Regions from separate parts of the Erwinia magellanica genome, predicted to be linked through region 1. Evidence: predicted binding sites of a transcription regulator. Region 1 holds the regulator's gene; the other holds the start of a gene.
What was found. The regulator PurR, encoded in region 1, represses purine synthesis genes. The targets are predictions, from matches to a motif close to CANGCAAACGTTTGCNTG.
Positions count from the first base shown of each region.

Region 2: a site for PurR is predicted at 1,996-2,013, ahead of AAH450_RS19915 (nucleobase:cation symporter-2 family protein). Genes of this name have one in related genera too.

Region 1 covers NZ_JBCHVC010000001.1:905,809-908,947, forward strand. The annotation lists gene punR (DNA-binding transcriptional activator PunR) at 1-778, shown strand, start outside; gene purR (HTH-type transcriptional repressor PurR) at 851-1,876, opposite strand; gene cydH (cytochrome bd-I oxidase subunit CydH) at 2,148-2,237, shown strand; gene AAH450_RS04185 (C40 family peptidase) at 2,275-3,093, opposite strand.
Region 2 covers NZ_JBCHVC010000007.1:107,822-110,960, forward strand. The annotation lists gene recG (ATP-dependent DNA helicase RecG) at 1-1,159, shown strand, start outside; gene AAH450_RS19910 (SDR family oxidoreductase) at 1,238-1,900, opposite strand; gene AAH450_RS19915 (nucleobase:cation symporter-2 family protein) at 2,065-3,139, shown strand, end outside.

The sequences.
Region 1 (3,139 bases):
ACCCCTGTTTGAACGGCGGCACCGGGATGTGGTGCTGACCGAAGCGGGACGGGTATTTGTGCAGGAAGGGCGAAGTGTTATCAAAAAAATGCTCGCCACCCGGCGGCAGTGTCAGCAGGTGGCCAACGGCTGGCGTGGACAGATCAATATTGCCGTCGATCGGATAGTCAAACCTCAGCGCACGCGCCAGCTGGTGGTGGACTTTTACCGCCATTTCCCCGACATGGAGCTGCATCTGTCGCCAGAGGTGTTCAACGGCGTCTGGGATGCGCTGGCCGATGGCAGGGTTGATGTGGCCATTGGGGCTACTCAGGCTATACCTGTGGGCGGCCGTTTTGCCTTTCGCGATATGGGAGCACTGAACTGGCGCTGCGTGGTGGGAGCAGATCATCCTCTGGCGCAGCACCGGGAGCAGGTTATCAGCGAAGAGGCGATCCGGGAATGGCCCTCGCTGGTGCTGGAGGACACCTCGCGAGCGCTCCCCAAACGAACAACCTGGACCCTGGATAATCAGCGGCGGCTGGTGGTGCCAGATTGGGAAAGTGCTTTCGACTGTCTGTCAGCCGGGCTGTGCGTGGGCATGGTACCGGGACATTTTGCCCGGCCTCTGTTGAAACAGGGCACACTGCACGAGCTAAAGCTGGCAGCCAGTTTCCCCGACAGCCCCTGCTGCGTCAGCTGGTCTGAACAACAGGCGTCACCGGCGCTGAGCTGGCTACTCGATTATCTGGGTGAGAGCGATACGCTGAACAGCGAATGGCTGCGCGAAGAGGAGTAAAAAGCCTGAACAGCGCAAGCCGGGGGTAAAATATGCCCCTGGCTTGCAGCAGGAAAGAGGCAGGCAGAAGGCTTAGCGGCGGTAATCCAGGAAAGGACCGTCAGCGACCGAGCGACGTTCGATCAGGGAAGGATGTACCTCAATGGTCTGCGGATCTTCCCGTTTGCTGGTGATACGGTCCAGCAGCATATCGAAAGCGGTCTCGCCTAAGCGCTCTTTAGGCTGATGAACGGTAGTCAGTGCTGGTGTAAAGTAACGGGCGTTGCGCACGTTATCATAACCGATCACCGATATATCCTGCGGAACCCGTAACCCCATCTCGTCCGCAGCGCAAATGGCGCCCATGGCCATGACGTCACCGCCACAAAAGACCGCCGTTGGTCGCTGTTTCTGCGATAAAATCTGCTGCATCGCCTGATAGCCAGACTCCGGTTCGAAATCTCCCTGCACCAGCCACTCTTTACGGAGCGTAATATTGGCTTCAGCCAGCGCCTTCAGGAAGCCGGCATGGCGGCCGCCACCGGTATTGCGCTCCATTTGTCCGGGGATCACGCCGATATCGCGGTGACCCCGATCGATCAGGTAGCGCCCGGCCAGATAGCCGCCCTCAAAAGCGTTATCCAGCACGGTATCGGTGAAGTCTCCGCGAGACTCGCCCCAGTCCATAACGACCATCGGGATATTGCGGTTCTCTTCCAGCATTTTGATCAGCGGATCGGGATACTCAGAGCACATCACCAGCAGACCGTCCACGCGCTTTTGCGCCATCATCGACAGATAGGCCTGCTGCTTTTGCAGATCGTTATGGGCATTGCCCAGGATCAGGGTATAGCCTTTTGCGAAACAGCGGTTTTCCACCGCTTCAATAATCTCGGCAAAGTAGGGCGCTTCGCTGGAGGTGGCTAACAGACCAATAGTTCTGGTGTGATTAACCTTAAGGCTGCGGGCCACTGCACTGGGGGAATAGTGCAGCGATTTAATTGCAGCCCAGACGGCCTCCCGCGTCTCTTCGGCGACAAAGCGGGTTTTATTGATGACGTGGGAGACGGTGGTGGTCGACACCCCGGCCTGCTTTGCCACATCTTTAATTGTTGCCATGAACTAGCTACTCCTGCGCTTATCTCAACGTGTTGATAAGCCTGTTGTTAATCGTTTGCCTGAAAAGAGTAAAACCTGACGTCTTAAATCGGTTTAAGTTGCTGTCGGATTCGTCAGGAAGGAAAAGAGTGGTCGTCCGCAGAATTGTGACTGAGCGGACGTTGCGCAACAAAAAGAATTCTAACAAGGCTGAGCAGAGAAAACGAGATTTTTACCGATAAGTATGGGAAAATTGATAACACTATTAACTGTAGGGCTATTCAGAGGATATATGGATACCGATTTAAAGTTCTCATTACTGACCACGGTTTGCGCTTTGGTGATGATTATGGCGTTCAGCTTTACCGCCATCATGCACTAACTATAAAAGGGGCCTGATCGCAGGCCCTTTATAACGCTTAGCGGATGGTTTTCGGCGTCATCATCCGACGGGCGCCAATATAGTGACGCTGCCAGTAATCCTCGCCCAGCGCGCTTACCTGAATATCCTTGCCGGTACGGGGGGACTGAATGAACTTACCGTCACCCAGATAGACGCCAACATGGTCAGCAACCCCGCGTCCATTAATGCGGAAGAAGACCAAATCCCCTTTTTCCAGCTCATCACGTTTGATCGAGGCGGCATCGCGCAGATGATACATTTCGTTAGCGGTGCGCGGGATTTTAAACTTCACCAAATCCTTATAGGCATACCAGACCAGCCCGCTACAGTCGAAGCCGGTTTTTGGTGAGGTTCCGCCCCATTGATAGGGTTTACCCAGCTGGCCCATCAGTTTGTTCATCGCAGTTTCACGAGCTTTCTGATAGCGGGCACGATGCGCCTTGCTCAACTTCAGCGGTGCCGGGTCGAGATCGGCTGTCAGCGCTTCCATTTGTGCTGCTTTACCGCGATGCCGTCCGTAACGCTTTTTACTGCCATTAACGCTTTTCTTTTTATATCTGCCGGGAGTAACGGCGGCCGTTGCCGGAGAGGCTTTCTTTTTAAGCTTGAGCTTTGACACGGAGGTTAAGCGGGATTTCTTGCTGGTGGTCTCTTTAACTTTTTTTGTGGAGCTTGCTTTAACCGGCCTGCGTTTACGTCGCTCATCTTCACGGGCTGGCGTACCAGCATCCTTCTTATGATGGCTGGCATTAACAGGGGCGTGTGGCGATGCGTGCGCCACGTTAAAAAAGAGCTGAGCAAACGCCAGCAAAAAGAGGGTGATGAGTAAACGCATCGTTACCATTAACAGTTTGTGCTTCGACCAGCGGCCAAAGCGTGCC
Region 2 (3,139 bases), on a different contig from region 1:
CACCGCGTTGAATGTCATTGCGTATGGCAAACAGGTTGCCCTGATGGCCCCTACCGAGCTGCTTGCTGAGCAGCATGCCAACAACTTCCGCCAGTGGTTTGCGCCGCTCGACATTGAGGTAGGCTGGCTGGCCGGTAAGCAGAAGGGGAAGGCACGCCTGGCGCAACAGGAGGCGATTGCCAGCGGCCAGGTCTCGATGATCGTAGGGACCCACGCTATTTTCCAGGAGCAGGTGCAGTTCAACGGCTTAGCGCTGGTGATTATCGATGAACAGCACCGGTTTGGCGTTCATCAGCGTCTGGCACTCTGGGAAAAGGGCGAAGAGCAGGGCTTCCATCCGCATCAGCTGATTATGACGGCAACGCCAATCCCCCGAACGCTGGCGATGACCGCCTATGCCGATCTTGATACGTCGACTATTGACGAGTTGCCGCCAGGCCGAACGCCGGTGACCACCGTAGCGATTCCAGATACCCGCAGGCCGGATATTATTGCCAGGGTGAAAAGCGCTTGCAGCGATGAAGGACGCCAGGCTTACTGGGTTTGTACCCTGATTGAGGAGTCTGAGCAGCTGGAAGCGCAGGCGGCAGAAGCAACGTGGGAAGAGCTGAAGCTGGCACTGCCGGAGCTACAGGTGGGTCTGGTGCATGGCCGGATGAAGCCTTCAGAGAAGCAGGCGGTAATGCAGGCGTTTAAGCAGGGCGATATTCATCTGCTGATTGCCACCACGGTGATTGAAGTCGGGGTAGATGTCCCCAATGCCAGCCTGATGATTATCGAAAATCCGGAACGGCTGGGTCTGGCGCAGCTGCACCAGCTTCGCGGACGCGTGGGCCGTGGGTCGGTGGCTTCTCACTGTGTGCTGTTGTATAAGGCGCCGCTGAGCAAAACGGCGCAAAAGCGGTTGCAGGTTTTGCGCGACAGCAACGACGGTTTTGTCATTGCGCAATGTGATTTGGAGATCCGCGGGCCGGGCGAACTGTTGGGCACCCGACAGACCGGTAATGCGGAGTTCAAAGTGGCGGATCTGCTGCGTGATGGCGCGATGATCCCGGAAGTACAGCGGGTGGCGCGGCATATCCACCAGCATTACCCCGAACAGGCTCAGGCCCTGATCGAGCGCTGGCTACCAGAGACTCAGCGCTACACTAACGCCTGATAGCGCGTTATCTGCCGCTCCGGGCATTTGTTATTATCTCCGGGTAGAGCGGCCATTACAGCCGCTGCGCCGCTTTATTTACTGACCGCTATATCTCTTTATCTCACCAACAGCGTCATTCACCGGCTGCTCGCCCGTAGTCAGCTCAAGAATGACCCGTTTTACTTCAGGCTGCTCCACCAGGCTGTGTAATACAGCAGCAACGTCCTCTCTTGGCACTGTGCCATAAGGAATAGCCAGCCCGATCCGCACTTTACCGGTGCCCGGCTCGTTCACCAGCGTGCCCGGACGCAGGATAACCCACTCCAGCGCGGTAGCCGCCAACATCACATCGGCCTGCTTTTTCACCTGCATATAGTGCTCAAAGGTGGGGGAGATCTTTTTAGCGCGCCCCGCTTCCGGAAACGCAGAGACCAACAGGAAGCGTTTGATGCCTGCCAGCCTGGCCGCTTCAGCAGCAAATTTGCAGCCCCGCCCATCAATGCCGTCGGTTAATTCGATGCCTGCTCCGGCAGCGCCTGCGGTGAACACGACGGTGTCGCAGCCCCTCATCGCCTCGGCCAGCTTTTCGCTGCTGGTGGTCATCAGGTCAAGATTAACGGGCGTTACGCCATCTGCCCTGAGTTCATCAGCCTGCGCGTCACGTCGACAGCTTCCCTTTACCTGATGGCCCGCCTGAACCAGACGCTTTCTTAAATGGCTGCCCACGCCTCCCGTTGCACCAATAATAAATACCTGCATCTCACTCTCTCCCACCAAATATTCCTGTGAGGGTATAGCTTAGTGAAAAGCTCAGCGTTTCGCTGGCTTACGCCGTTGATCCTTCTATTTTCTCGCCAGCAAACGTTTGCTTTTGACCCGCTTACGATTAAAATCGCCACTTTGTTCGTCAGAGAACCCAGAAGATGTCTGCCAATATCCCTGAAGCCAGCCGTAGCACTTCCCATGCAGCCAACAGTGAGCTGATTTACCGACTGGAGGACCGCCCGCCGCTCCCCCAGACGCTTTTTGCCGCCTGTCAGCATCTGCTGGCGATGTTTGTGGCGGTGATCACCCCTGCCTTACTCATTTCGCAAGCTCTGGGCCTTCCCGCTCAGGATACGCAGCACATCATCAGTATGTCGCTGTTTGCTTCAGGTGTGGCTTCACTGCTACAGATCAAAACCTGGGGGCCGGTCGGATCCGGCTTGCTGTCAATTCAGGGAACCAGTTTTAACTTTGTAACACCGCTGATTATGGGCGGCATGGCACTGAAAAATGGCGGAGCGGATGTGCCGGTGATGATGGCAACGCTGTTTGGCACGCTGATGCTGGCCTCCTGCACCGAGATGATCCTCTCCCGCTTCCTGCATCTGGCTCGCCGGGTCATTACCCCGCTGGTCTCTGGCATTGTGGTAATGATTATCGGGCTGTCGCTGATTCAGGTTGGATTAACCTCTATTGGCGGCGGCTTCGCGGCGATGAGCAACCACACCTTTGGCGCCCCCAAAAACCTGATGCTGGCGGGCGCGGTGCTGCTGGTGATTGTGCTGTTAAATCGTCAGCGTAACCCCTATCTGCGCGTCGCCTCACTGGTGATTGCAATGGCGGTGGGTTATCTGCTGGCCTGGGCGCTGGGCATGCTGCCGGAGAATACCACGCCGGTTAATCAGGCGATGATTACGCTGCCAACGCCCTTCTATTACGGGCTGGGTATTGACTGGAACCTGCTGATCCCGCTGATGCTGGTCTTTATGGTGACCTCTCTGGAAACCATTGGGGATATCACGGCGACCTCAGATGTCTCAGAGCAGCCTGTCAGCGGGCCGTTGTATATGAAGCGACTGAAAGGCGGCGTGCTGGCAAACGGGCTGAATTCCTTTGTCTCTGCCCTCTTTAACACCTTCCCTAACTCCTGCTTTGGCCAGAACAACGGCGTGATCCAGCTGACGGGTGTCGCCAGTCGCTACGTAGGCTTTGTCGTGGCCCTGATGCTGATAG